One region of the Serratia sp. Sp408 genome, then DNA from elsewhere that is predicted to be linked to it. Evidence: riboswitches for the same ligand, from Rfam matches in the RefSeq annotation. Region 1 holds a riboswitch; each other region holds the start of a gene.
The links. Region 1 has a riboswitch for thiamine pyrophosphate ahead of thiM (hydroxyethylthiazole kinase). Riboswitches for the same ligand answer to the same signal wherever they lie in the genome.
Positions count from the first base shown of each region.

Region 2: it holds a riboswitch for thiamine pyrophosphate, as region 1 does, so the genes downstream of both, thiC (phosphomethylpyrimidine synthase ThiC) here and thiM (hydroxyethylthiazole kinase) in region 1, are expected to answer to the same signal.
Region 3: it holds a riboswitch for thiamine pyrophosphate, as region 1 does, so the genes downstream of both, thiB (thiamine ABC transporter substrate binding subunit) here and thiM (hydroxyethylthiazole kinase) in region 1, are expected to answer to the same signal.

Region 1 is NZ_JBXUFT010000006.1:157,994-167,955, forward strand. It holds gene AC2AXP_RS17660 (hypothetical protein) at 78-392, shown strand; gene AC2AXP_RS17665 (DUF4225 domain-containing protein) at 389-1,198, opposite strand; TPP riboswitch at 1,473-1,569, shown strand; gene thiM (hydroxyethylthiazole kinase) at 1,605-2,396, shown strand; gene thiD (bifunctional hydroxymethylpyrimidine kinase/phosphomethylpyrimidine kinase) at 2,396-3,196, shown strand; gene AC2AXP_RS17680 (inhibitor of vertebrate lysozyme family protein) at 3,269-3,727, shown strand; gene gutQ (arabinose-5-phosphate isomerase GutQ) at 3,780-4,751, opposite strand; gene srlR (glucitol operon DNA-binding transcriptional repressor SrlR) at 4,744-5,517, opposite strand; gene gutM (transcriptional regulator GutM) at 5,600-5,956, opposite strand; gene srlD (sorbitol-6-phosphate dehydrogenase) at 6,018-6,797, opposite strand; gene srlB (PTS glucitol/sorbitol transporter subunit IIA) at 6,808-7,170, opposite strand; gene srlE (PTS glucitol/sorbitol transporter subunit IIB) at 7,208-8,197, opposite strand; gene srlA (PTS glucitol/sorbitol transporter subunit IIC) at 8,213-8,761, opposite strand; gene fbaB (class I fructose-bisphosphate aldolase) at 9,019-9,962, opposite strand, start outside.
Region 2 is NZ_JBXUFT010000013.1:1,801-11,762, reverse strand. It holds gene AC2AXP_RS22250 (HesA/MoeB/ThiF family protein) at 1-263, opposite strand, end outside; gene thiE (thiamine phosphate synthase) at 268-906, opposite strand; gene thiC (phosphomethylpyrimidine synthase ThiC) at 899-2,854, opposite strand; TPP riboswitch at 2,969-3,092, opposite strand; gene AC2AXP_RS22235 (Rsd/AlgQ family anti-sigma factor) at 3,200-3,715, opposite strand; gene nudC (NAD(+) diphosphatase) at 3,815-4,582, shown strand; gene hemE (uroporphyrinogen decarboxylase) at 4,746-5,810, shown strand; gene nfi (deoxyribonuclease V) at 5,832-6,518, shown strand; gene AC2AXP_RS22215 (YjaG family protein) at 6,567-7,157, shown strand; gene hupA (nucleoid-associated protein HU-alpha) at 7,347-7,619, shown strand; gene AC2AXP_RS22205 (DUF1481 domain-containing protein) at 7,656-8,327, shown strand; gene purD (phosphoribosylamine--glycine ligase) at 8,409-9,692, opposite strand; gene purH (bifunctional phosphoribosylaminoimidazolecarboxamide formyltransferase/IMP cyclohydrolase) at 9,744-9,962, opposite strand, start outside.
Region 3 is NZ_JBXUFT010000005.1:145,168-155,129, forward strand. It holds gene AC2AXP_RS16085 (sugar efflux transporter) at 1-94, opposite strand, end outside; gene sgrT (glucose uptake inhibitor SgrT) at 240-413, opposite strand; gene sgrR (HTH-type transcriptional regulator SgrR) at 506-2,167, shown strand; TPP riboswitch at 2,205-2,303, shown strand; gene thiB (thiamine ABC transporter substrate binding subunit) at 2,386-3,342, shown strand; gene thiP (thiamine/thiamine pyrophosphate ABC transporter permease ThiP) at 3,318-4,922, shown strand; gene thiQ (thiamine ABC transporter ATP-binding protein ThiQ) at 5,035-5,739, shown strand; gene ivbL (ilvB operon leader peptide IvbL) at 5,842-5,940, shown strand; gene ilvB (acetolactate synthase large subunit) at 6,053-7,747, shown strand; gene ilvN (acetolactate synthase small subunit) at 7,750-8,043, shown strand; gene AC2AXP_RS16130 (DedA family protein) at 8,079-8,846, opposite strand; gene AC2AXP_RS16135 (DNA polymerase II) at 9,038-9,962, shown strand, end outside.

The DNA.
Region 1 (9,962 bases):
TGTAAAGTTCATCAGTATGATTGTTTGCACAATCAATGATTGAGAAACCACGTCTGGCAGATACGGGACGAAACGATATGAAAGTGACTGATGAGGCTTTGTTACGTTCAGGGTTTACGCAGCCCGAATTACAGAAGATAAAAAGCAATATTGAAAAATATGGAGGAACGCTTGGTGAGGCCATAAATGACCTCGCTAGACGATTTGTTACCTTGGCGGGAGTGGTGGGGGTGTGTATCTTTATCCTACTGCTACTTGTCGTCTTCAGCTCACCTGACAGAGCAGTTGCATGGGGATTGGCGATGATCTTTGGGGTTGCCATTATCTCCTTCGCACAGCCTCCGGTGATTTCCTATAAATCCTGGCGTTACCGAAAAACCATCAAGGATTAATGGGTTCCATTTTCTGTCGTCAAAAGGTCGAAAATCACTTTTGCTTTAACACCATAACCGACAATCTTCATTGTTAACTTAGGAGTGCTCATTGTGCTGACTTTGCGATAGTAATCGTGGGGAAGCCAGCGGAATAATCTCCAGGTTCCGGTTTTTCGAGCGAGTCCAACTATGCTGTACACACTGGCGCCAAGAGTAACACCATGATAGAAAGCCAGGCCCGTGTTAGGATTAAATCCCATAAACTGTGCCGTATGCATCGCGGAGTCAGCAATGATACCTTGCGAGGGTTTATGTCCTGCTGGCTGATTAAAGTTGAGCACTTCTTTCGTTAATCCGTTCATTCCATCGGCAATCAAGACTGCTCCAGCCAGCATACCAATCGGCCCCATAGTGGATAACATCATAAAACCACCAAAGAGAACCACGCCTGATAGAACCACATTTACAGCGGATATAACATAACCAACGATTTTATTATTTTCGCGGACAAATTCTATCTTCGCGTAAAGCTGTGCAGACTTGGTTTTTAACAGGCGTTCTTGCTCAAGGAGATTGTCTGTTTCAGTTCGCAAATTCTTAATGCATGCAATGCATTCTTCATCGGTTTTGGCTCGCCGTGCTGTTGCAAATTCTTTCTCTACGACCTGTTTTATCTCTTCGACAAACTTGATACGAGTTATCCCATCATGCAAATAGAATGCTGACAACCTATTTGCTGTCTCGACGACCTTTCGAGCTTCCAGATTCACCATCGTATCTGACCAAGTCCTATTCCAGCCCCTGTTAAGCAGCGCGATATCCATAATGCTTCCTTCACAAACGTGTCTGGTTGTGTTACGTCCAATATATAATTTTCATCGTTTTCTCTCAATCGTCGATGGTCTGGAATACGTCTTTGACATCTCAGCTCCACATATCTCGATAACTCCGTCATCCCTGCGCCTTTACCGTTGGGTCACTGCTCGAGTCGCGATGTGAAGCACATGCAATTTTTGAGGGGTTGTGTCTTTGGCTTCCCGCTGGCATGATCCAGAACAGGGATTAACGGGGCGTTAATCGCAATTTTTTGATTTTATAGTAAATGACTCGGGGTGCCCTTCCTTGTGAAGGCTGAGAAATACCCGTATTACCTGATCTGGATAATGCCAGCGTAGGGAAGTCTCGATACCCAGCCGGTATCCGCCTTCTTGAACGCCGGTTGGGAGGATTATGATCGCTCGACCTGATGTATTCCCCGGTGCCCGCGCCGCGGCCAGCTTTAACCTGTTCAAACAGCACTCCCCATTGATTCACTGCCTGACCAACGAGGTGGTGCAAGCGCTGACGGCCAACGTATTGCTGGCGTTGGGCGCTTCGCCGGCGATGGTGGTCGAACCGGAGGAAGCCGCGCAGTTCAGCCGCATTGCCAACGGATTATTAGTCAATATCGGTACCCTGACCGCCGCGCGCGGGCAGTCGATGCTGGCGGCGATCGACGCGGCTAATCAGGCCGGTACGCCATGGGTACTGGATCCGGTGGCGGTCGGCGGGTTGCATTATCGCAGCGAATTTGCCCAGCGTCTGTTGGCGCTACGGCCGGCGGCGATCCGTGGCAACGCCTCGGAAATCCTGGCACTTGGCGGCGTGCAGGGCGGCGGGCGCGGCGTCGATAGCACCGCCGATTCGTTAACCGCGCTGACGGCGGCGCGTCAACTGGCGCAAACCAGCGGCGCGATAGTTGCGGTGACCGGTGCGGTGGATTATGTCACCAACGGCGTAGCCGACTGGGCAATCCCCGGTGGCGATATCCTGATGACGCGGGTGGTCGGCACCGGTTGCTCCCTGTCGGCGGTGGCGGCGGCGTTTTGCGCCCTGCCGGGCGAGCGGCTGGATCACGTTGCTACCGCCTGTCGGGTAATGTCGCTGTGCGGCGAACGCGCCAGCACACAGGCTCAGGGGCCCGGCAGTTTTACGCCGGCATTTCTTGATGCACTGTATCAACTGAACGCGGAGGCGCTGTGATGAAACGCATTAACGCCCTCACCATCGCCGGTACCGATCCCAGCGGCGGAGCCGGCATACAGGCCGATCTGAAGACCTTTTCGGCGCTGGGCGCCTATGGCACCAGCGTGATCACCGCACTGGTGGCGCAGAATACCCGTGGCGTGCAGTCGGTTTACAACATCGAGCCGCAGTTTGTCGCCGCGCAGCTGGATTCGGTGCTGAGCGATGTGCGTATCGACAGCGCCAAAATCGGCATGCTGGCCAACGCCGATATCGTGCAGGCGGTGGCGGAGCGCCTGCGACATTCTCCGTTGCCGTTTGTGGTGCTGGATACGGTGATGCTGGCGAAAAGCGGCGATCCGCTGCTGGCACCGGAAGCGGTCGACTCCCTGCGCCGTGAACTGTTGCCTCAGGTGTCATTGATTACCCCCAATCTGCCGGAAGCGGCGGCGCTGCTGGCCTCGTCACCGGCGCAGGATGAGCGGCAGATGCGTGAGCAAGGTCGCGCGCTGCTGGCGATGGGTTGCCAGGCGGTGTTGATGAAAGGGGGCCATTTGAGCGAACAGGAAAGCCCGGATTGGTTGTTCACCGCAGAGGGCGAACTGCGCTTTACCGCGACGCGGGTGGCGACCCGCCACACGCACGGTACCGGCTGCACGCTGTCGGCGGCGCTGTCGGCGTTGCGTCCACGTCATGCAAACTGGGCGGATACGGTCTGCGCTGCCAAAGATTATCTGCAACGGGCGCTGCAACAGGCGGACAGTCTGGAAGTCGGGCAGGGGATTGGCCCGGTGCATCATTTTCACGCGTGGTGGTAACTCAACTTTTCCCGTCGATTGTGGTCTGAGGTGATGCAGACTACGCTTTGAATTTAATGAGGGAGAATGACCATGACAGGAAAATATCAGCTTCGCTGCGCGCTGTTTGCGGCGTTGATCGGCGTCAGCGCCGGCAGCGTTGCTCAGCAGATTGTTACCACGTCGGATCTGATCCAGCAGCCGGGTTACCAGGCCAGCTGGCAGAAAATGGTAAAGGGGCAGAACGGGCTGCCGGACTGGGCGCGCAAGGGGGTGGGCACCTCAACGCCAGCAGAAACCCTCCGTTGGCAGGGCCAGACCTATGAGCTCGGCACCCTGTGCAAACCCCATGACTGCGCCAACAATTTTTTGATTGTGGCCTTCAAGGCGGATAAATCGCAGGCATGGGGCGTACGGGTGTCAGTGGCTGATACGCCAGACGCGGTGGATCATCCAAAGCAATACGCCAAATATCAATGGCTGGGCAAGCCGGACAGCGATATGCAGGCACTGCTGCGTAAACAGTTCGAAAGCAACCCTGACTGGAAGTAATGCGCAGATTCGCATCGGGGGGCGTGGCGTGCGCGCCCCTCGCACCGTAGCCTTAGCCAATGCCGGCCTGATGCAGATCGTGCAGGTTGATCGCACCGACCAATATGCCATTAATATCCACCACCGGCGCGGCGCTGATATGCTGTTCGTGCAGCGCTTCCAACGCTTCACCTGCTCGCCACTGTTCCGGCAAACGGTAGCCGGGGCGGGTGATCGCCGGGCTTAATGCATCGTTCAGGCTATTGCCTTTCACCAACCAGCGGCGTAGGTCGCCGTCGGTAAATACCCCCACCACTTTTTGCTGTGTATCGCACACTGCGACCAGTCCTAACCCGGTGCGACTCAGTTCCAGCATGGCCTCCATCACGTTGGCGCTCTCTTTCACCCTTGGCAGACGATCGCCGGTACGCATCAGATGATGAACTCGATTCAGTAAGCGCGCGCCGAGGCTGCCGCCCGGGTGCGAGCGGGCAAAATCTTCGGCATTGAAACCACGCTGGCGCATCAGCGCCATCGCCAGCGCATCGCCGATCATCAGAGTATTGACCGCGCTGGAGGTCGGTGCCAGCCCCATCGGGCAGGCTTCACGTTCAACGCTGATATCCAGTAGGCAGGCGGCGGCCGTCGCCAATGGCGATTCTTTGCCACCGCTGATGGCGATCAGCGGAATGTGATTTTCCGCCAGCAGCGGCAGGATCAGATCCAACTCTTTGGCGCGGCCGGAATAGGAAATGAAGATCACCACATCGTCTTTGCCGATCATGCCAAGATCGCCGTGCAGCGCTTCTGCCGGATGCACGAAAAATGCCGGCGTGCCGGTGCTGGCCAGCGTCGCGGCAATTTTTTTACCGATGTGGCCGGATTTGCCAATGCCGGAGACCACCGCCTTGCCTCGGCAATTGAGCAGCAGCTCGCAGGCGCAGACCATATTGTCGTCCAGCCGCTCCAGCAGGCGTGTGGCTTCAGCCAGCTCGATTTCCAGCGTTTCACGGGCAAAGTTAAGCAGAGCGGTGGCGTTACTCATCGGTGTCTCCTACCAGAATGATATTGATGCCTTTGTCTTTCAGCGCGGTGACATACTGTGGATTGATGTCTTTGTCGGTGATCAGCGTATCGACGGCGGCCAGTTCGCACACCACGTTGGGGCTTTTACGGCCGAACTTGCTGGAGTCAACCAGCAAAACGATGCGCCCGGCGGCTTCGCACATGGCCTTGCTGACGTTGTGCACCTCATTAAAGGTAGTAACGCCGGCGTTGAGATCGACGCCGTCCGCGCCGATAAACAGGGTGTCGAAGCTGAACTGCTGAAAGGCTGACTCTGCCAGGCTACCGTGAAACGAGGCGGATTTTTTGCGGTAGGTGCCGCCGGGCATCAGAATGGTTTGATCGTTATCCAATTCAACCAGCGCGTTGACGATATGCAGGCTGTTGGTCATCACCGTGATGTTATTGAACTGCGCCAGGTGTGGCACCATCTGTAAGACAGTGCTGCCAGCGTCGAAAATCAGTGAATCGCCGTCATTGATGAGTGCGACGGCGGCATAGGCTATCTGGCGTTTTTTCTCGGTATTGATATGGGTTTTGCGATCGATCGGCTGGTCGCCGTCATCGCGGCTCAGCACCACGCCGCCGTAGGTGCGGATCACCTCGCCTTCTTCTTCCAGCAGGGTCAGATCCTTGCGGATGGTGGTGCCGGTGGTTGAAAAGTGTTCCGCCAGGGCATCCACTGCCGTTTTGCCATGCCGTTGCAGATATTCAAGAATAGCGGCTTGCCGCTGCTTTGGTTTCATAGCGATTCCCGTTCACAAGCGATGAGCATCCCTCCCAGTGAATAATTCAATATGAAAGGTAATGTCTTTTAATCTGAAAATATCATGATTTCGCCTTAATCGCTAACGATAGTGCAGTTTGGCATGCACGATCCTCGGGGAAGATCACATCCGGCAGCAAATCGTGCTGATGCAAACCATGCAGCTGAACCAGAGGTTTAGGTTGGGCGAAGACGGTCAGCCCACGCATCATCATGCTTCCGCATACCCGTTGCTGGGCATCGAACGCCAGCGCCAGCACCACGCGCGGCTTGAAGCGCCCGCCGGAGCGGCCAACGCCGACCGGCCCCAGTTGGCACAATCGGTCAAAGGCGTGATTGAAGCGCTGGATCTGCCACCAGCCGAGGGCTATCTGTCCCAGCCAGGCGATGGCGGCCAGAATAATCAGAGAAGTGGTCATTATGTTACCTCGCAGGTTATTGCGGCACGGCGCCGCGGGGGGAGCGCGCCGTGCCAGCGGGTTAGAACATCACCTGACCACCGGTGATGTTGATTGATTGGCCGGTACAGTACGAGGCCTTGTCACTGGCATAAAACAGCAGGGTGTTCAGGACGTCCTGATAGTCGCAGCCGCGCTTGAGCGGCACTTTATCGATATAGTATTGTTCCACTTCATCGGCCCTGATGCCCAGTTTTTCGGCATATTGCGGCAGCAGCGACTGGAACATCGGCGACTTCAGCAGATTGCCCAGCATCAGCGAATGGACGGTAATGCCGTACTCTGCCAGATCGAGCGCCAGCGACTGCGTCAATCCCACGCCGCCGAACTTGGCCGCGCTGTAACCGGAGTTATGCTTGCTGCCAACCTTGCCGGATTTGGAGTTGATCTGAATGATGCGGCCAGCCACGCCGTCGCGGATCATCAAACGCGAAAACTCCCTGGCGCAGAGGAAATAGCCGACCAGATTGACCTGCAGCGATTGGTCAAAATCCCCCAGCAGAAAGTCGGTGATCGGCGCCGCCTTGGCGATGCCGGCGCTGTATACCAGCAGGTTGACGCTGCCGAATGTCGCGTCCACCGTATTGGCCAGGGCAATAACACTGTCCTCCCGGGTGGCGTCGACCTGCAGGCCGATCGCGCGGTCGGCGCCGTGCTGGTGGTTAATCTCCTGCGCTACCCGCTGCGCATTGTCGAGGTTCAGGTCGGCTACCGCGACGCGATAACCTTCCGCCGCCAGCCCCTGGCTTAGAAATGCCCCCAACGTTTGGCCTCCGCCAATCACTACGGCTACTTCAGACATGGTCTACTCCTTATGCGATAAATTTCAGCGTACTGCCTAACGGGATATCTTCCGGCACCGGTCCGGAAACGTGAATTGAACCGGGAAACTCCGCCTGCGACTCGCCGTCGAAGCGCACGGTGACGTGGCCTAGCTCACGCAGATTTTGCGTGGCGACACTGCCGACCGCGGTGATGGAATAGCGGCGTTCAGCCAATTCCATCATGCCGCCGGCCCGCAATTCACCGGCGGTATCGCCGTGCCGATGGATAAAACAAAATGCTTCGATGTCGGCTGGTGCCCCTTCGCGGAAGGTGATCAGCATGTCATCCTGCAATGCGTCACGCGCGCAGTCGCCGATACGGGTAATGGTGGTTTGGAAAATAATCTGCATTACTGGCCTCTGGAATCTGCATGCCCTACGGCATGGGTTACTGATAAATAAAGGCGGAGGCCGCCCAGGCGATTAACACCGTCGGCGCCCCGGTCAGGAAACGGCCGACCAGCACTGACGGCACGCCGACGCGCACCGTGTCCTGTTTGGCTTCCGCCAGCGACAGCCCGACCGGAATAAAATCGCACGCCGCCTGAGCGTTAATGGCAAACAGCGCCGGCAGCGCCAGCTGCGGGGGAATATGGCCCAGGCCGATCTGCACGCCGACCAGTACGCCGATCACCTGAGCGATCACCGCGCCAGGGCCAAGAAACGGCGACAGCAGCGGGAACGAACAGATCAACGCCAACGTCACCAAGCCGAACGGACTGTTGGCGAGCGGCGTCAGGCCGTGAGCAATGAAATCGCCGAGCCCGGACGCCATGATGATGCCGATCAGCGCCGACACGAACGCCATAAACGGCAGAATGGTTTTTAATACCGTGTCGATGGTGTCGCGCCCGGCCTGAAAGAACACGGCCACCACCGACCCCATGCCCATACCAACCTTTGCCAGCAGGCCGTCGCTTTGTTCGGTGATTTTCTTGCTGGTGTCGTAATCGCGGGGCGCCGCTGCCGCAGGGGATGGCGGCGTTGGCGGCTGCGCCTGCGTGGCGGTGTCATCAAGCAGGGTGATATTGTTTTCACGCACCCCGGAAACATAAATATCCTCGAGGATAAACTGCGCCAACGGGCCAGATTGACCTGTGGCATGAATATTAACCGTCGGAATTCGTCGTTTAGGGTATAAGCCGCAGCGCAACGTACCACCGCAGTCAATCACCGCCACGGCGATCTCGTCTGCTGGTGGCTCGCCGTCCTTGAAACCGTCTACTGCCTGCCAGCCGGTCAGTTGGCTGATGCGATCGACGATCGCCGGCCGGGTACCGGCGGTGATGTAAACGATTTTTTTGCCGGCAACCACCGGCAGCTCCAGTGGACCGCCCCAGCCGCTGGCGCCTTTTTCAATACGAAGGTAAGCACTCATGGTGAACTCCACGGATTAAAGTTGAACCTGACGATCCAGACGGATCCCCATTTTGCGTTCGAACAGGCTGGTGGTCAGATCGGTGAGCCAGCCGCGGAAGAAGTTGGTAAACAAGCCAACCAGGAAGTAGCTCACCGCCAATGGCCCCAATGGCAACCCCAGCGTGGTCAGGCCGCTGGCGATGCCGAGATAGACGAACAGTTCGCCGGGGTTGATATGCGGGAACAGGCCGTTCATCGAATGGCAGCTGTAGGACGCGGCGGCGTAATAGCTTGGCTTGTATTTTTCTGGCATAAAGCGGCCGAGGCTCAGCGTCATCGGATTGCAAAAAACGAAGGTGCCGATCAGCGGCAGCAGCAGATAGCGTGCCAGCGGATTACCGGCACAGCGCTGTGCCAGTCGTTCTATGCGCTGTTGGCCAACAAACTTTATCAACGCGTTCATGATAACCAACAAGCTGATCAGTAAAGGTAAAATCCCGGTGACCATGCCGACGAACACCTCGCCGCCTTTTTGAAACAGGCCGATAAACCATTCGGCTCCGTGGGTGATTAACGCAATCATTATTTTTCTCCTGTAGTAGTGTGATGGCGCGGAGCGAACAGCGGCTCGATTGCCATGTAGGTTACGTTAATCATTTTTTAAGCATATTTGTTTTAAATAGATCACAATTTGAAAGATAAATATTTTATTTTAAAAGTTAATAACGAAAGGAAAGAAAATAACCCCCCAGGGAGAGGGAGAGTAAGCAAACGGCAGCCGCGGGTTTGGCACAAAAAAGCCCGGTCGAAGCCGGGCTGAAGGGGGCGGAAATGCCAGATTTAGGCGATGGTGACTTTTTGGTCGAGGTAGGTGTCCTGCACGGCATTGATCAATGCCACGCCGTCTTTCATGGATTTTTTGAATGCCTTACGGCCAAGTATCAGCCCCATACCGCCGGCGCGTTTGTTGATAACTGCCGTGCGCACCGATTCTTGCAGGTCGTTTTCGCCAGCGGCACCGCCGGAGTTGATCAGGCCTGCGCGGCCCATATAGCAGTTTGCCAACTGGTAACGCACCAGATCGATGGGGTGGTCGGTGGTCAGCCGGTCATAGACACCATCGTCGGTATAGCCGAATTTGACTGCGCGGTAGCCGCCGTTGTTTTCCGCCATCTTCTGCTTGACGATATCCGCACCAATGGTGGCGGCAATGTGATTGGCCTGGCCGGTCAGGTCGGCGCTGGAGTGGTAATCGACACCGTCCTTGTTAAACGACGGGTTGCGCAGATAGGCCCACAGCACGGTGACCATCCCCAGCTCATGCGCGCGTTCGAAGGCGATGGAAATTTCTTCGATTTGGCGGCGCGATTGCTCGGAGCCGAAATAAATCGTGGCACCAACCGCCACCGCACCCATGTTGAAGGCCTGCTCTACGCTGGCGTATAGCGTCTGATCGTACTGCGTTGGGTAGCTCAAGGTTTCGTTGTGATTGAGTTTGACCAGGAACGGTATTTTGTGGGCGTAGCGGCGCGAAACCGCTGCCAGCACGCCGTAGGTGGAGGCGACGCAGTTGCAGCCGGCCTCGATTGCCAGCTCGACGATATTCTTCGGATCAAAATAGAGTGGGTTGGCGGCAAACGATGCGCCGGCCGAGTGCTCAATCCCCTGATCGACCGGCAGTATCGACAGGTAGCCGGTACCGGCCAGGCGTCCATGGTTGAACAGCGTTTGCATGGAACGTAATACGCTATTGGGGCGATTGTTATCGATCATCACCCGATCGA
Region 2 (9,962 bases), on a different contig from region 1:
CCTTGCGGCACATCGGCGCTGCGATAGAGGATCTGCCGCTGCAGGTTGGTCAGGTGCAGCTTGTCGTCGTCGGCCAGCAACAGCGTGCCGACGCCGGCGGCAGCCAGATACAATGCGGCGGGCGAGCCGAGCCCGCCCAGGCCGACGATCAGCACGCTGGCGCGCTTGATGCTTTCCTGGCCTTGTGGGCCGATGTCTTCCAGCAACAGCTGTCGGCTGTAGCGTAAGAACTCCCGATCGTTAAGAGACGGAGAATTAAGCATGGTGTTACTCCTTGCCTTCGATCAACCGTAGCAGTTCGGCGGTGGCGGCACGCCAGTCCGCAGCCTGGGTGATGGCGCTGACCACGGCGATGCTGCCTACGCCGCATGCCAATACCGCCGGCACGCGATCGATGCCAATCCCGCCGATAGCCACCGTCGGGTAGTCAGCCAGCCCGGCGACGTGGCGCTTTAGCTCGGTCAGCCCCTGCGGTGCGGAGGGCATATCTTTGGTCTGGGTCGGGAAAATGTGCCCGAGCGCGATATAGGACGGCTTGACCGCCTTGGCGCGCGCCAGTTCGGCATCATCGTGGGTTGAAACTCCCAGGCGTAGTCCGGCCTGATGAATCGCCGCCAAATCGCTGTCGTCCAGATCTTCCTGTCCCAGGTGCACGCCATAAGCCCGGTGTTTGATTGCCAGACGCCAGTAGTCGTTAATGAACACCCGTGCCTGATAACGCTTGCCCAGAGCGATGGCGGTGGCGATATCAGCCTCAACTTGCTCTTCAGGTAAGTCTTTGATTCTCAGCTGAATGGTGGTGACGCCTGCCGCCAGCAGTCGTTCGATCCAGACGACGCTGTCGACCACCGGGTATAACCCGAGGCGATGCGGCGTCGCCGGAAAAGGCATGGTGATATCAGCCATTGTTGTCCTCCTGCAAGGCGCTTGCGCTGTGGTACAACTCACTGCCGCGCGAGCGAAATTCGGCGGACATTTTCTCCATGCCGGAGAGCACTTCAATCGGTTTGCCAGCTTGCTGTTCGGCGGCTTTATCTTGCGCGGCGGCGTAGTCGCGTACTTCCTGCGAAATTTTCATCGAGCAGAATTTCGGCCCGCACATCGAGCAGAAATGGGCGATTTTGCCGGATTCCTGCGGCAGGGTTTCGTCGTGGTAGGCACGGGCAGTGGCCGGATCCAACGCCAGGTTGAACTGATCTTCCCAACGGAATTCAAAGCGCGCCTTCGACATGGCGTTATCGCGGATTTGCGCGCCCGGATGGCCTTTGGCCAGATCGGCGGCGTGTGCGGCAATCTTGTAGGTGATCAGGCCCTGTTTAACGTCTTCCTTGTTGGGCAGACCCAGGTGCTCTTTCGGCGTGACGTAACACAGCATGGCGCAACCGAACCAGCCAATCATCGCCGCGCCGATACCGGAGGTGAAGTGGTCATAACCCGGCGCGATATCGGTGGTCAACGGCCCCAGGGTATAAAACGGCGCTTCGTGGCAGTGCTCGAGCTCTTCGGTCATATTGCGGCGGATCATCTGCATCGGCACGTGTCCCGGGCCTTCGATCATGACTTGCACATCGTATTCCCAGGCAATTTTGGTCAACTCACCCAGGGTGTGCAGTTCAGCAAACTGCGCTTCGTCATTGGCATCCTGAATCGACCCTGGGCGCAAGCCATCGCCCAGTGACAGGGAAACGTCGTAGGCGGCGCAGATTTCGCAGATTTCACGGAAGTGCTGGTACAGGAAGTTTTCCTGATGGTGGGACAGACACCACTTGGCCATGATCGAGCCGCCGCGCGACACAATGCCGGTCAGGCGTTTGGCGGTCATCGGCACGTAGCGCAGCAAAACGCCGGCGTGAATGGTGAAGTAATCCACCCCTTGTTCGGCCTGCTCCAGCAGGGTGTCGCGGAACATTTCCCAGGTCAGGTTTTCTGCGACGCCGTTCACTTTTTCCAGCGCCTGGTAAATCGGTACCGTGCCGATCGGCACCGGGCTGTTGCGCAGGATCCACTCGCGGGTTTCGTGGATGTAGCGGCCGGTGGAAAGATCCATCACGGTATCGGCGCCCCAGCGGGTTGACCACACCAGCTTTTCCACTTCTTCTTCAATGGAGGAGGTAACCGCCGAGTTGCCGATATTGGCATTCACCTTGACCAGGAAATTGCGGCCAATGATCATTGGCTCGGATTCCGGGTGGTTGATGTTGGCCGGAATGATGGCACGGCCGGCGGCCACTTCTTGCCGTACGAACTCCGGCGTAATGTTTTCCGGCAGGTTGGCGCCCCAGCTTTGACCTGGGTGCTGCTGGCGCAAAACTTCACCGCGGATGCGCTCGCGCCCCATGTTTTCGCGGATGGCGATAAACTCCATTTCCGGCGTGACGATACCGGCACGCGCATAGTGCAATTGGGTGACGCATTTGCCCGGCAGGGCCTTGCGTGGTTGCGGCAGATGTTCAAAGCGCAGGTGATCCAATCCTTCATCTGCCAGATGTTGCTGGGTGAAACCGGAGCTGACGCCGTTCAGCGTTTCAGTATCATGGCGTTCGTCAATCCAGCCGGCACGCAGTTTGTTCAGTCCACGATGTACGTCCAACTGCGCTTGCGGATCGCCGTAGGGGCCGGCGGTGTCATACACCGGGATGGCTTCATTCTGTTCATACTGCGGCTGTTGTTTGCTGCCGCCGATCAGCGTCGGGCTGAGCTGGATTTCGCGCATTGGCACCTGCAGATCCGGTCGCGAGCCTTCGAGGTAAATGCGGCGAGAATTGGGGAAGGCGACGCCTTGCAGATTGTCGATAAACTGCTGCGCTTCTTCACGTTGTTCTTTACGAGGACGGTTTTTGTTCACATTAGACATAGCAAATTCCTACAAGTCGGGTGAGTTGGGAAAATTGCTTGTCTGGAGCTCGGAGGGAGTAACGATGTTAGCCGATCGGCAGGCGATTGCTGAATATTGGCTGCCTGCCGGCGGTGATTGATTACTCTTGTTCCCTTCGCGGGTATTAACCCGATCAGGTTCCGCGGATCCCGAATTAACGGTCTCAGCCTGGCCGACTTTTAAAAAAGCGCGACGCTAGGCACTCCGACAAGAGCCCCCAGTATAGAAGGGCGTTTAAAAACTACAAGCCTCACGCGCATATTTCAGGATGGAGTGCGTGAGGCCAGCGGTTATTGTGCTGCCGCGCCAGGGCAGCAAGAAAAATCAGGCTGGATGGGACAGCGTTTTGTTACTGGCCGGGTCGGGGTTGTCCTGCTGCCAGGTCTCCGCCGCCAGCAGGATCAGACGATCCTCCAGCGCAAAGCGAGCGGCCAGCACTTCACCGATGTCTGACAGCGCCTGATGAAACTCCAGGCACAGATCCTGGTCGATCTCGATATCGGAATAGCGATCGTGAAACGCCATCACCTGCTCGGTGTTGATCCATAATTTGGGATAGATCTGGGTGGCCAGCGCCATTTTTGGGCTACCTGCGCCTTCCACTTGTTTGATAATTCTGTCATAGATATGAAAATGCCCTGCGGAGAGATAGTCCACCAGATTATGGCAAAAGTTCTCCAACGCTTTTTCATTCAGCGGCGTATGCTTTTCTTTGTTCGGTTTGATCCCTACGAGGGTGCAGTAGGCGACGAGTAACTGCTTGCGCGCCTCAAGCCATTGATCAACTAATTCATTACTACCACCAACGCGCTGAGTCAGGCTTTCCAAGTGGTTGAGCATTTTTGACTCCGTAAGTAAGAAAAAGTAACGGTAAGTTATGAAAATGTAACAAGACCGATTTCTAGAGTGCCAGTGAAGCTGAGGTTGTGCAACAACGATATGGAACTTGCATTAACGGGTAACGAATATGGCTGGTGGATAGTCAGCCATGAAAGCAAACTTTGGTTACCAAACGGTGAATTGCCGTTTGGGACTGCCGACGCGCTCGGGTTGCGCGGCCGTTCGGGGCGACAGATTGGCGAGTGGGAGGGGGCGCCGGTGTGGCTGGTGCGCCAGCCGATGCCGCAGGAGATGGGGTCGGTGCGGCAATTGCTCGATCTCGATCGCGGGTTGTTCCAGCTAGCCGGGCGTGGCGTTCAACTGGCCGATTTTTACCGCTCGCATCAGTTCTGCGGTTACTGTGGCCACCAAATGCACCTGAGCCGTACCGAAAGCGCCTGCCTGTGCGATAACTGCCGCGAACGCTATTATCCGCAAATCGCACCCTGCGTGATTGTCGCCATCCGTCGTGATGACGAAATCCTGCTGGCGCAACACGTTCGTCACCGTGGCGGTATTCATACCGTGTTGGCCGGATTTGTTGAAGTGGGCGAAACCCTCGAGCAGGCGGCAGCGCGCGAAGTGATGGAGGAAAGCAACATTCACATCAAGAATCTGCGTTACGTCACCTCACAGCCGTGGCCATTTCCGCATTCCCTGATGATGGCGTTTATGGCGGATTATGACAGCGGCGAGCTGCGCCACGATCCCAAGGAGCTGTTGCACGCCGGTTGGTATCGCTACGATCGGCTGCCGCTGTTGCCGCCGCCAGGCACCGTAGCGCGGCGTTTAATCGAGGACACCGTGGCCCTGTGCCGCGCGCAATGATGCGCTCGCGCGATGATGCCAGTGGCACGTCACGCTGGCTCCCTACGGACTGTTGCCGCATCGCCGCGACCAGGCGGTTCACCGGGCATGGATCGGCCGTCGTGATGCATCTTCAATTATTTTGGGTATACAATAGCGGCAGATGAATAAGGGAGCCCGATAAATGAATGAGTTGAAAAACGATCGATACCTGCGCGCGCTGCTGCGCCAGCCGGTGGACGTCACCCCCGTATGGATGATGCGCCAGGCCGGTCGTTATTTACCGGAGTACAAGGCAACACGCGCTCAGGCCGGTGATTTTATGTCGCTGTGCAAAAATGCCGAGCTGGCCTGCGAGGTGACGTTACAGCCGCTGCGCCGTTATCCGCTTGACGCGGCGATCCTGTTCTCCGACATTCTGACCATCCCTGATGCCATGGGGCTCGGGCTCTACTTTGAAACCGGCGAAGGTCCGCGTTTCTCGTCGCCGATTACCTGCCGCGCCGAGGTAGAAAAACTGCCGTTGTTCGATCCGGAAGACGAACTGGGTTATGTGATGAACGCGGTACGCACCATTCGCCGTGAACTGAAGGGGCAGGTACCGCTGATTGGTTTCTCCGGAAGTCCGTGGACGCTGGCGACCTATATGGTCGAAGGCGGCAGCAGCAAGGCGTTTACCAAGCTGAAGAAAATGATGTATGCCGAGCCGCAGACGCTGCATCTGCTGTTGGATAAACTGGCGGATAGCGTCATTTTGTATCTCAACGCCCAAATCAGGGCCGGTGCGCAGTCGGTGATGGTATTCGATACCTGGGGTGGCGTACTGACCGGTCGCGATTATGCCGAGTTTTCACTCAATTACATGCATAAGATCGTTGACGGCCTGATCCGTGAGCATGACGGCAGGCGGGTGCCGGTGACGCTGTTTACCAAAGGCGGCGGCCAGTGGCTGGAAGCGATGGCGGCGACCGGCTGCGATGCGCTGGGCCTCGATTGGACCTGCGATATTGCCGATGCGCGCCGCCGGGTTGGCAATAAAGTTGCGCTGCAGGGCAACATGGATCCTTCCATGCTTTATGCTGCACCGCAACGCATCGAACAGGAAGTGGAAACTATCCTGGCTGGCTTCGGCCACGGCGAGGGGCATGTGTTTAACCTGGGGCACGGTATTCATCAGGACGTCCCGCCGGAAAACGCCGGCGTGTTCGTTGACGCTGTGCATGCGCTGTCGGCCAGGTATCACCGTTAACCTGATTCAAGGGGAGGGGCAGTGATTGATACGCAGGCTTTGCGCGCCGAGCAGCTGCAGCGCGCTTCCGACGTTATCCGCACGGATGATTTTATTGTCGATCCGCCGGCCTTTATCGCCGGCTGTGACGTTGGCTTCGAGCAGGAAGGCGCGGTAACGCGCGCCGCTATCGCCATCCTGCGTTATCCCTCACTGGCGCTGGTGGAATATCAAATCGCCCGCGTTGCCACCACCATGCCTTACATCCCCGGCTTTCTCTCGTTTCGCGAATACCCGGCATTACTGGCGGCCTGGCAACAGTTGCAGCAGAAACCCGACCTGATCTTTGTCGACGGGCACGGTATTTCGCATCCGCGCCGGTTAGGGGTCGCCAGCCACTTTGGCCTGCTGGTGGACGTACCGACCATTGGCGTGGCGAAAAAACGCCTGTGCGGTACGTTTGAGCCGCTGGAGGATGTGCAGGGAGCTCTGGAGCCGCTGCTCGACAAGGGCGAGCAGCTCGGTTGGGTATGGCGCAGCAAGGCACGTTGCAACCCGTTGTTTATCGCCACCGGCCATCGCGTCAGCGCCGATAGCGCGCTGGCCTGGGTAAAACGTTGCATGGCGGGTTACCGTTTGCCGGAGCCGACACGCTGGGCCGATGCTATCGCCTCGCGCCGCCCGGCCTTCCAGCGCTGGCTGGCCGCGCATCCAGAGGTGTCGCCATGAGCGATTTCGGGTACACTGCGCCGCAGATAACGCGTAAGAGAGTAGACAATGCTACGTAACCCGATTCATTTACGTCTGGAAAAGCTTGAAAGCTGGCAACATTTGACCTTTATGGCTAGTCTGTGCGAGCGTATGTACCCGAATTACCAGATGTTCTGCCTACAAACCGAGTTTGGCGATCCGGCGATTTATCGTCGTATTCTGGATTTGGTGTGGGAAACGCTGGTAGTGAAAGACGCCAAGGTCAACTTCGATAGTCAGCTTGAGAAGTTGGAACAGGCGATTCCTTCGGCAGAAGATTACGATCTTTACGGCGTTTACCCGGCGATCGATGCCTGCATCGCATTAGGGGAACTGATTCATTCGCGGCTCAGCGGGGAGACGTTGGAGCACGCCGTCGCCATCAGCGAAACCTCAATTCGCACCGTGGCGATGTTGGAAATGACCCAGGCCGGGAAAGAAATGACCGATGAAGAACTGAAGGTGATGCCGGCAGTTGAGGAGGAATGGGACATCCAATGGGAAATTTTCCGCCTGTTGGCAGCCTGCGAGGAGCGCGATGTAGACCTGATCAAAGGGCTGCGATCCGACCTTCGCGAGGCTGGTGTGAGTAACATCGGGATAAATTTAACGCAATAAGGCAAGAAAACGTGATTTAACGCCTGATTTGTCATGCCTTAAGGCTTCACATCCGCACCCTGTCTGGTCTACATTTGGGGGGCGTAAAAAAAGTGGCTATCGGTGCGTGTATGCAGGAGAGTGCTGTCAATCGGCATATCCGTCGCACTCGATGCTTTGCAAACGATAAACACACTGTAAGGATAACTTATGAACAAGACTCAACTGATTGATGTAATCGCAGACAAGGCTGACCTTTCCAAAGCACAGGCTAAACTGGCTCTGGAATCTACCCTGGCTGCCATTACCGAGTCTCTGAAAGAAGGTGATGCAGTACAATTGGTTGGTTTCGGTACTTTCAAAGTAAACCATCGTGCAGAGCGCACTGGCCGCAACCCACAAACTGGTAAAGAAATCAAAATCGCAGCCGCTAACGTACCTGCGTTCGTTTCTGGCAAAGCACTGAAAGACGCTGTTAAGTAAGACCGCGTGTTGGTGAAAAGATTAAACAGGGGGGCTTTGAAGCCCCTTTTGTTTGTCCGACGGGCGCTCATTGTCATCGGCGTTGCCGCTGGCCTGGGCGCCTGCAGTTGGCATCAGGATCCTCCCAGCTTTACCGCCAGCGGCTATGTGGCCGATCAAGGGGCGATTCGCCTGTGGCGTAAAGATGACGATCGGCAGCACCCGCTGGTGCTGATGACCGTTTACAGCCCTTATCGCGGGATAGGCACCGTAACCACCCACTATGAATACCAGAACGGCGAGCTACGACAGATCAAACGTGTCGACGCCGACGGTAATAAAGACTCGATCCAACTGCGCTTCGCCGATGACGGCACGGTAAGCTTTATGCAGCGCCAGCTTGCCACGCGACGTGAACAGTTATCCAGTGATGATATTGCGCGCTACAAATACCAGGCGCGACGCGTGCTGGAGTTAAGTAACGCATTGCGTGCCGGCAAGGTGCAATTGCTGCAGGGGCGTTGGCAGCAGGGCACGGTGCAAACCTGTGCGGGAGAACGGATCAATCCGGGGCTGAATAGCTCGTCGAACGCCTGGATTGAACGGCGTGCGCAAAACAGCAGTGGGCCATTGAGTATTGCCTGGCTTGAAGCACCGGAAGGGCGTGAGCTATTGCTGGTGGCTAACGAAGACTTCTGCAACTGGGAACCGAAGGAAAGCTCGCTGTAGGCATCGAGCGCAGCTCGGTGTGCAGGAGGGCTGGAAAGTTGTGGATAGGGCGCAGCGGACTACGCCCTACCGGCAGCCGGGTTACTTGCCGCGTGCGATAGCGCGGTAACCAATGTCCTTACGGCAGAAACTGCCCGGCCATTGAATGCCTTCCGCCAATTGATAAGCGCGCTGCTGTGCCTGGGCAACCGTTGCGCCCAGTGCGGTTACGCATAATACGCGCCCACCGCTGGTCACTACCTCATCGCCTGCCATTTGCGTACCAGCGTGGAACACTTTACCGTCAGCGCTGGCCTGCTGCGGCAATCCCTGGATCACGTCACCGGTGCGGTAATCGGCAGGATAACCGCCGGCCGCCAGCACCACGCCCAGCGCAGGGCGATCGTCCCACTCGGAGGTTTTCTGATCCAGTTTGCCCTCGGCGCCCGCCAGGCATAGCTCGACCAGATCGGAACGTAGGCGCAACATGATGGGTTGCGTTTCCGGATCGCCGAAGCGGCAGTTGAATTCAATCACCTTTGGCTGACCATCGGCAGAAATCATCAGCCCGGCATACAGAAAACCGACATAGGTATTGCCTTCCGCCGCCATGCCACGCACCGTTGGCCAGATAACCTGCTCCATCACGCGTTGGTGGATCTGGTCGGTCACCACCGGTGCGGGAGAGTAAGCGCCCATACCGCCGGTATTCGGGCCGCTGTCGCCATCACCGACGCGTTTGTGATCCTGACTGGTGGCCATCGGCACCACGTGCTCACCGTCGACCATAACGATAAAACTGGCTTCCTCACCATCCAGAAACTCTTCCACCACGATGCGGTGGCCAGCATTACCGAACGCATTGCCAGCCAGCATGTCCTGAACTGCGGCTTCGGCTTCCTGCAATGTCATGGCGACAATAACGCCTTTACCCGCGGCCAGGCCGTCGGCCTTGATGACGATCGGTGCACCTTTGCTGCGCACGTAGGCCAGCGCCGGCTCGACTTCGGTAAAGTTCTGGTATTCCGCACTGGGAATGCGATGGCGCGCCAGAAAATCCTTGGTAAAGGCCTTGGAGCCTTCCAACTGGGCGGCGGCTTGCGTCGGGCCGAAGATCTTCAGGCCGGCGGCCTGGAATGCGTCCACAACGCCGATCACCAGTGGGGCTTCAGGACCGACAATGGTCAGCCCGATATCGTTGTCTTGTGCAAAGGCTAACAGTGCTGGGATATCCGTCGCGGAGATAGCGACGTTTTCCAGGTTTGCTTCCAGCGCAGTGCCGGCATTGCCCGGCGCGACATACACTTTCTCTGCCAGCGGTGACTGAGCGGCTTTCCAGGCCAGGGCGTGTTCCCGCCCGCCGTTGCCAATAATTAGAATATTCATCAGGTGCTCCACGAACGGCGTGCGCAGCGGTGCGCACGCAATGAAAGAGAATTAATGGCGGAAATGACGCATGTCAGTGAAGATCATGGCAATACCGTGTTCATTGGCGGCGGCAATCACTTCATCATCGCGAATTGAACCACCTGGCTGGATGACACAGGTAATGCCAACCGCCGCTGCCGCGTCAATGCCGTCACGGAACGGGAAGAAGGCGTCAGACGCCATGGCGGAGCCTTTCACTTCCAGCCCTTCATCGGCGGCTTTGATACC
Region 3 (9,962 bases), on a different contig from region 1:
GCAACGCGCCGGCGATGCCGGCAAGAAAGGCAACAATCAGGAAAGCGGTGAAAATCGGGTTAAAACGGCGTGGCAACCAGCGTTTGGAATTCATACCTGCATCCCTGACCAGAGGTAAAAACATTATGCTACAGAAGGAAATTCGCAGAAGAAAGCGGCAGCGAAAGATAAAAAAACCAGTGGGTCGCCCCACTGGCTGGTGAAGTGCACCATTACTCAGAAATTCGGTTATTCCAGCCCTAGAGGCGCTGACGGTATTCCTTGTCCGACAGTGTCGGCAGATCCCACTGGGTGAGATGAGCCAGCATCTCCATACGCGCCTGCGGCGGTACCAGCGTCAGCCAATCGGCTTTTTGGCGGCCAACGGCGGCGAAATAGCGCTGATAAAACTGTCTGGTCAATAAAAGGTTCATAAGCCGCACCTCCGCGCTTTCATCTGACAAAATTATCGGCGTAATATAAGGAAAGATAAATTGACGAGTTAACCGCGGAGCGTTCCTCTTTTATGTCCACCTCACGCCTGCAGCAACAATTCATCCGCCTCTGGCAACGCTGCCATGGCGAAACCACCGAAACCACCTTGCAGGAACTGGCGGAGGTGCTCAGCTGCTCTCGTCGCCACGTGCGCTCATTGCTGGGCGCGATGCAGCAGGCCGGTTGGCTGACCTGGCATGCGGAGGCTGGGCGCGGCAAACGTTCGCAGCTGACCTTCCACTACACCGGCCTGGCGCTACAGCAGCAACGGGCGGAGGAGTTGCTGGAGCAGGATCGCATCGACCAGTTGGTGCAGCTGGTCGGCGACAAAAACGTGGTACGCCAGATGCTGCTTTCCCAACTGGGGCGCAGCTTCCGCCAGGGCAAGCACATACTGCGCGTGCTGTATTACCGCCAATTGTCCAACCTGTTGCCCGGATCGGCGCTACGCCGCTCGGAAACCCATCTGGCACGGCAAATTTTCAGCGGGTTGACGCGCATAAATGAGGAAAACGGGGAACTGGAATCCGATCTTGCCCACCATTGGCAGGCGTTAACTCCGTTGCACTGGCGTTTTTATCTGCGACCGGCGATTCACTTTCACCATGGCCGCGAACTGGATATGGAGGACGTGATCCAGTCGCTGACGCGCCTGATGCCGCTGCCGCTGTTTTCCCACCTCGATCGCGTCACCTCGCCAACGCCGTATGTTATCGACCTTCATCTGCACAGCCCGGACTACTGGCTGCCATGGCTGCTGGGCAGCGTCCATGCGATGATTGTGCCGCGCGAATGGCGTAGCTTGCCAGACTTCGCCCGCCATCCGGTTGGCACCGGCCCCTACAGCGTGGTGCGCAATCATCAGAATCAATTGAAAATTCATGCCTTTGACGATTATTTCGGTTTTCGCGCACTGATTGACGAGGTCAATATCTGGGTGCTGCCGGAGGTCACCGAAGAGCTGGTACACTCCGGCGTACAGCTGCAAGCCGATGACACCGGCAAAAACGAACTGGAGAGCCGGCTGGAAGAAGGCTGTTATTTTCTGCTGTTCGACCAGCGTTCGGCGTTGGCCGCCGACCCGACAATCCGCAGCTGGCTGTGTGAGCTGATCAACCCGATTGCGTTGCTAAGTAATGCCGGGCCGGTATATCAGCGCTACTGGTCCCCCGCCTACGGCATTTTGCCGCGCTGGCACCACAACCGCCAATTGGCACAACAAAGCAAGCCGCCAGGTCTGACCGAACTGACGCTCACCTACTACAGCGAGCACTCCGAATTTTATGCCATCAGCGAAGCCATTGAGCCGCTGCTGGCACAGCACGGCATCAGGCTGAAGGTACAAATCGTCGATTACGATCGCTGGCATCAGGGCGCAGCGCACAGCGATATCTGGCTCGGCAGCGCCAATTTCTACTTGCCGCTGGAGTTTTCGCTGTTTGCTACGCTGTATGAATTACCGCTGATGCAGCACTGCATGAGCGAAGACCTGAATCAGGACGCGACGCAATGGCGCGACAATACCCTGCCGCTGGCAGAGTTTTGCCAACGCCTGGTCAGCCGTCATCACCTGCACCCGTTGTTTCACCACTGGCTGCAATTGCATGGCCAGCGCAGCATGCGCGGGGTGCGCATGAATACCCTCGGCTGGTTCGATTTCAAATCCGCCTGGTTCGCACCGCCGGAGGCATAATCGTCTTTCGCCGAAGACGCAGACTCTTTACAATAGCGCCGTCTCAACGGGGTGCGGAAGACAGTTTCCGCTGAGAGCAAACCCGTCGAACCTGAACCGGCTAATACCGGCGGAGGGATTTGAGCATCGCCAACGGATAACCCGCTTGCCTTCTCAGAGACCTTGCCCCCTTATTCCAGGAGTGCAACGTGATCAAAAAATACCTGCCCTGTCTGTTAATGCTGCTGGCCGCACCGGCGCTGGCCAAAGAAACGCTGACGGTTTACACCTACGACTCCTTTGCCGCCGATTGGGGCCCCGGCCCGGCGATCAAAAAAACCTTCGAGGCCGACTGCGACTGCGAACTGAAGTTCGTCGCGCTGGAGGATGGTGTTTCCCTGCTTAACCGACTGCGGATGGAGGGCAAAAACAGCCCGGCCGACGTCGTACTGGGACTGGACAACAACCTGCTGCAGGCCGCCGAGCAAACCGGGCTGTTCGCGCCAAGCGGCGTCGACACCGCCAGCCTGACGGTTCCGGGCGGTTGGCAAGACCGTACTTTCGTACCCTACGATTACGGCTACTTTGCTTTCGTCTACAACAAGCAGAAGTTGAAAAACCCGCCGAAGAGCCTACAGGAACTGGTCAGCAGCGATCGGCCGTGGAAAGTCATTTATCAGGATCCGCGTACCAGCACTCCTGGTCTGGGCCTGCTGCTGTGGATGCAGAAGGTGTATGGCGATCGCGCGCCGCAGGCGTGGCAACAGCTGGCAAAGAAAACCGTCACCGTGACCAAGGGCTGGAGTGAAGCCTACGGCCTGTTCCTTAAGGGTGAAGGCGATCTGGTGCTGAGCTACACCACCTCGCCGGCCTATCATCTGATCGAAGAAAAGCAAGACATGTATGCCGCCGCCAACTTCAGCGAAGGACACTACTTACAGATCGAAGTGGCCGCCAGACTGAAAGCCGGCAAGCACCCGCAACTGGCCGAGCGGTTTATGCAATTTATGCTGACGCCGGCATTCCAGAACACCATTCCTACCGGCAACTGGATGTATCCGGTAATCAAGACCACGCTGCCGGCGGGCTTTGATTCGATGCCGGTACCGCAGACCGCGTTACAATACAGCGCGCAAGAGGTAGCCAAACAGCGCAGCAACTGGATCCGTACATGGCAAACCGCCGTCAGCCGCTGATCCCCGCCTGGCTGTGGCCGGGACTGATCGCCGCAGGTCTGATCCTGCTGGTCGCCGCGCTGGCGTTTGGTTCGCTATGGCGACACGCGCCGCAAAGTGACTGGACGGGCGTCTGGCATGACGCCTATTTATGGCACGTGGTGCGCTTCACCTTCTGGCAAGCGCTATTGTCCGCGCTGATTTCCGTGCTGCCGGCCATTGCGCTGGCGCGGGCGTTATATCGCCGGCGCTTTCCCGGCCGCGCGCTGTTGCTGCGGCTGTGCGCCATGACGCTGGTGCTGCCAGTGCTGGTGGCGGTATTCGGGCTGCTCAGCGTCTACGGACGGCAGGGATGGCTGGCGACACTGTGCGGCTGGCTGGGGATCGACTACCAGTTTTCGCCATATGGGCTGCAGGGCATTCTGCTGGCACACATGTTCTTCAACTTGCCGTTGGCGACGCGATTATTGTTGCAGGCATTGGAAAACGTCCCGGTGGAACAACGCCAACTGGCTGCCCAGTTGGGCATGAACGGCTGGCAGCAGTTTCGCTTTGTCGAATGGCCGGCATTACGTCGTCAAATATTGCCGAGCGGCGCGCTGATATTCATGCTGTGCTTCGCCAGCTTTGCCACCGTGCTGTCACTAGGCGGCGGCCCGCAGGCGACCACCATCGAATTGGCCATCTACCAGGCGCTGAGCTATGACTACGATCTTGGTCGCGCGGCGCTGCTGGCGCTGATCCAGCTGGCCTGCTGTCTGGGGCTGGTGGTGCTCAGCCAACGGCTGGGCCAGGCGCTGCCGGTCGGCCATACCCAGGGTGCGCACTGGCGTAATCCGCAGGACAGCCACCGGCAACGCATAACCGATTTTATGCTGATCGCCGCCGCCCTGCTGTTGCTGTTGCCGCCGCTGCTGGCGGTGATCGTTGATGGCGCCAATCAGGCAATGGTCAGCGTACTACGCCAACCGGTGCTGTGGCAGGCACTGCTGACCTCACTGCGCATCGCCGTCGGCGCCGGTCTACTGTGCGTGTTGCTGACCATGATGCTGGTGTGGAGCAGCCGCGAGCTGAAACTGCAACAGCGTATGCGCTGGGGGGAAACGCTGGAACTGAGCGGCATGGTGATCCTGGCGATGCCGGGTATCGTGCTGGCTACCGGTTTCTTCCTGCTGCTGAGCGATACCGTCGGGCTGCCGCAGTCACCGTATGCACTGGTGATCCTGACCAATGCGCTGATGGCGGTGCCGTACGCCCTGAAGGTGCTGGAAACGCCGATGCGCGATCTGGCGGAGCGTTATAATCCCCTGTGCCTGTCGCTGGGCATGCAGGGCTGGCAACGGTTGCGCTGGGTTGAACTGCACGCGCTGCGGCGACCGCTGGCGCAGGCGCTGGCCTTCGCCTGCGTACTGTCGATCGGCGATTTCGGCGTGGTGGCGTTGTTCGGCAATGAGCAGTTCCGTACTCTGCCCTTCTACCTTTACCAGCAGATTGGCGCTTATCGCAGCAACGACGGCGCGGTTAGCGCGCTGTTACTGCTGCTGCTGTGCTTCCTGCTGTTTACCCTGATTGAACGCTTACCGGGCCGTACGACCCGCTAGATGTCACGCCGTCAACGGCGGCAACCAAGTGCGCTCCCGGCAGCCGCTTGCTGAAGAGACGGGAATACCTGACGCCAGCCAACGGCGCGGCAATGTGAAAGATGAAGGATCTATGCTAGAGCTTGATAACCTGACCTATCTGTACGAACACCTGCCGATGCGCTTTGATCTGCATCTTCAGGCGGGTGAACGCGTGGCGGTGCTTGGCCCGAGCGGTGCCGGCAAAAGCACCCTGCTCAGCCTGGTTGCCGGTTTTCTGCCGGCCGCCAGCGGCAGGCTGCGGCTTGACGGCCACGATCATACCCACACGCCGCCGGCGCAGCGGCCGGTGTCGATGCTGTTTCAGGAAAACAACCTGTTTGCCCATCTGACGGTACGGCAGAACATCGGTCTGGGGCTGGATCCCGGCCTGCGTCTCAACGCCGATCGCCAGCAGCGTCTGACGCAGATCGCCGAGCAGGTCGGATTGGCGGAGCATCTGTCCCGCTTGCCGGCGCAACTGTCTGGCGGCCAGCGGCAACGCGCGGCACTGGCCCGCTGCCTGATACGCCAGCAGCCGATTTTACTGCTCGACGAACCGTTTTCAGCGCTCGATCCGGCACTGCGTAGCGACATGCTGCAACTGCTGGACACGGTGTGCCACCAGCGCAATCTGACGCTGCTGATGGTGTCGCACAATCTGGATGACGCCGCACGTATCGCCGCACGAACGCTGCTGGTGGTGGACGGACGGATTTATTACGACGGTTCAACGCAGGCGCTGCTCGACGGCAGCGCGCCGGAAGCGCAGGTGGTGGGAATTTCGGCAAAATCGTGATCTGACGCGCGTTTTTTATGCTGCGCCAATAAACCTGTTGTGCGAATTTTACGCCTGTGGTTTTATAAAATTCTGTTTTTCATTATTGATGATAAGGTCCCCATGATCGCATCCTCGCTGACTTCGACCCTACTAGTTACCGCGCTACCAGCCGCGGTGGTCGTCGTGCGTGTGGTGGTGGTCGTCGGCAGTGCGCCGTAGGGTCCGAATCAACGCATCGATTCCCAAACCCCGCCGGCGCAAACCGGGCGGGGTTTCTTGTTTCTACACCCTGCTCAGCGAAGCACACCGGCTCTGAGAAAAGGATAGAAACATGGCAATTTCGGGCACGCCTCATCCCAAGCAACGCTTTACCGGCGCGCAGTTGATCGTGCATCTGCTGGAACGCCAGGGCATCACTACCGTCGCCGGCATCCCCGGCGGAGCCGCCTTGCCGCTGTACGACGCGCTGAGCCAGAGCCGCACCATCCAGCACGTGCTGGCCCGCCATGAGCAGGGCGCGGGCTTTATGGCGCAGGGCATGGCGCGCACCAACGGTAAAGCGGCGGTGTGCATCGCCTCCAGTGGCCCCGGCGCCACCAACCTGGTGACCGCCATTGCCGATGCCAAACTCGACTCTATCCCACTGGTGTGCATCACCGGCCAGGTGCCGTCGTCAATGATTGGTACCGACGCATTTCAGGAGGTCGATACCTACGGTATTTCCATCCCGATCACCAAGCATAACCATCTGGTACGCGACATCCGCGAACTGCCGCAGGTAATTTACGATGCGTTCCGCATTGCCGAATCCGGCCGCCCCGGTCCGGTGTGGATCGATATCCCGAAAGACGTGCAAACCGCCGAAATCGACCTGGATCGGTTGCCGCCGATCGCCGAACCCGATGCCGCACCGGCATTTGCCGCCGCCGAGGTCAGCCAGGCGGCAGTGATGATCAACCAGGCCAAACGGCCGATCCTCTATCTCGGCGGCGGCATCATTTGCGCCGAGGCGCACCGGGCGGCACTGGACCTGGCAGAGCGCGCCAACCTGCCAACCACCATGACGCTGATGGCGCTGGGCGCCATGCCGGTCGACCATCCGCTGTCGTTGGGCATGCTGGGCATGCACGCCGCGCGCAGCACCAACTTTATTTTGCAGGAAGCCGACTTGCTGATCGTGCTGGGCGCGCGCTTTGACGATCGCGCCATCGGTAAAACCGAGCAGTTCTGCCCCAATGCCCAAATCATTCACGTAGATATCGACCGCGCCGAGCTGGGCAAGGTAAAACAGCCGCAGGTGGCGATTCACGGCGACGTCGGCCAGGTGCTGCAACAGCTGTTGCCACAGATCGACGCACAGCCACGCAGCGCATGGCTGAACACCGTCAACGACCTGAAGCGCGAATTCCCGTTCAGCATGCCGAACGCCGACGATCCACTGAGTCACTATGGGCTGGTACTGGCGGCGGCACGCTGCGTCGACGACGATGCAATTATTACCACCGACGTCGGCCAGCATCAGATGTGGGTGGCGCAGGCCTACCCGTTGCGTCGTCCGCGCCAGTGGCTGACCTCCGGCGGGCTCGGCACCATGGGGTTCGGCCTGCCGGCGGCGATCGGTGCAGCGCTGGCCGAACCACGGCGCAAGGTTTTATGTTTTTCCGGTGACGGCAGCCTGATGATGAACATTCAGGAAATGGCGACCGCGGTAGAACACGATCTGGACGTGAAAATTATCCTGATGAACAATCAGGCGCTGGGGCTGGTGCATCAGCAGCAAACCCTGTTTTACCAGCAGCGCATTTTTGCCGCCGCCTATCCTAAGCGTACCGATTTCCTGAAAATCGCCGCCGGTTTCGGCCTGGACACCTGTGATTTAAACGCCGCCGCCGATCCGCAGGCAGCGCTGGCGGATGCCATCCAACGCCCTGGCCCGTGCCTGATCCACGCACTGATCGACACCAATGAAAAAGTATTCCCGATGGTGCCGCCGGGTGCCGCCAACATCGACATGATTGGAGAATGAACATGCAACCAGTACAAAAAAACCCGCAGGTGATTCTGGAATTGGCGGTGCGTAACCATCCAGGCGTGATGTCGCACGTCTGCGGCCTGTTTGCCCGCCGCGCGTTCAACGTCGAAGGCATTTTGTGTATGCCGCTAAAAGATGGCCAGCAGAGCCGCATCTGGCTGTTGGTGGCCGACGATCAGCGCCTGGTGCAGATGATCAGTCAGGTAGAAAAACTCGAGGATGTACTACAGGTAAAACGCCACAACGAAGACGTACGGGTGTTTGAGCAATTGGCCACTTTCTTTCAGTAAACTGCCGCAGCGGGGCCGTCATCCGGCCCCGCCCTTCACCCCGCCAGCACCTGCCACAGCAGGTGGCGGTAAACCGGCATCAGCGGCTGTTGGTGCATCAGGTAAAAACAGGCGACGGCGGCCAACCAGGCCAGCACGCAGGCCAGGCGCAAGCGTAGCGGCGTCAGCCAGGCGCTTAACCGGTCATTGCCGCGCTTGCCTTCGCGCCACCAGCGCCAGCTCAGCCAGGCCGCCAGCCACACCAGCACCACTACGCCAAACAGCAGCCATTTGAACAGTGCGCTGTGGCTGCCAGCGGGAATATCCAGCGCCACCCCGGCCAGGATACCGGGGAAGAAGTAGACCGGCGGCCAGGTCAGGCAGCCGATAATGTTCGGCAGAGCAAACTTGTACGGCGGCAGATCGAGCATGCCGGCCACCATCGGCACCAGCGGGCGCGTCGGCCCGACAAACCGGCCCAGCAACACGGTAAAAATGCTGTGCTGGTGTAGCGCATGTTCAGTGCGGTCGAGCATCGCCTTGTGCTTTTTCAGGAAGGACCAGCGGTGTAGCGGCCCCTTGAACGCCCGGCCAATGAAATAGGAAATCCAGTCTCCCAGCAGGCAGCCAACCATACCCGCCGCCCACGCCAGATAAAAATCAATCTGTCCGCTGCCAATCAGCGCACCGATGCTGGCCATCATCACCGTGCCTGGCAGCAGTAGCCCGACCAGCGCCAACGACTCCAGGAACGCCACCAGCGCAATCACCATCAGGGTGAAGGCCAGTGACTGAGTAATCAGATGCTGCAAATAGGCTTCCATTGAACCTCTAGTGAATTGAACATCGCCGGGTCGGGGATTGTCCGGTCAGTGTATCAATGAGTCAACCGCTGAATTGTATGCGTTTTTGGCAGTCGCACCAGAAGATGGACAATCACTGTATAAAAAACCATACTATTAACTCTGTCTCCATCGGATAAGCCTAGCCGTTGAACAATACCGTCACCTCCCCCATGCAGGGATTCCTGCTTACCCGCCACTGGCGCGACACCCCCGCCGGCAGCGAAATCGAGTTCTGGCTGGCCACCGACAGCGGCCCGCAGCAGCTGCGCTTGCCGCCGCAAACCTCGGTGGCGTTCATCCCCGTCGAACAGCGTCAGCGCGCCGAACTGCTGCTGCGCGGCGAACGGCAGATCGAGCTGAAAACGCTGCCGTTGAAGGACTTTCACGCCCGGCCGGTGCTGGGCCTGTACTGCCGTCAGCATCGTCAGCTGATCAAGTTGGAAAAACTGTTGAAAGAAGGCGGCGTCAACGTCTACGAGGCCGATATCCGCCCGCCGGAACGCTATCTGATGGAACGCTTCATCACCGCGCCGGTCTGGTTCAGCGGCCAGCCTAATGGCAACGGCCCGCTGCTGAACGCGCAGTTGAAACCCGCGCCGCAATATCGCCCACGGCTGAAAATGGTGTCGCTGGACATTGAAACCACCGCCCATGGCGAGCTGTATTCCATCGCGCTGGAAGGCTGTGGCCAACGGCAGGTGTACATGCTGGGTCCGCCCAACGGCGGCAATCAGCCACTGGATTTCGATCTGCACTACTGCGCCAGCCGCCCTCTGTTGCTGGAACGGCTGAATCAGTGGCTGGAACAGCACGATCCCGACGCTATCATCGGCTGGAATCTGATCCAGTTTGATCTGCGGGTACTGCAAAAACACGCCGACCGCTATCAGATCCCGCTGCGTTTTGGCCGTGGCGGCAACCTGCTGGAGTGGCGCGAACACGGTTTCAAGCAAAATCACTTCTTCTGCTCCGCCGCCGGTCGGCTGATTATCGATGGCATTGAGGCGTTGAAATCCGCCACCTGGAATTTCCCGTCGTTCAGTCTGGAGTCGGTGTCACAAACGCTGTTGGGCGAAGGCAAGTCGATCGATAACC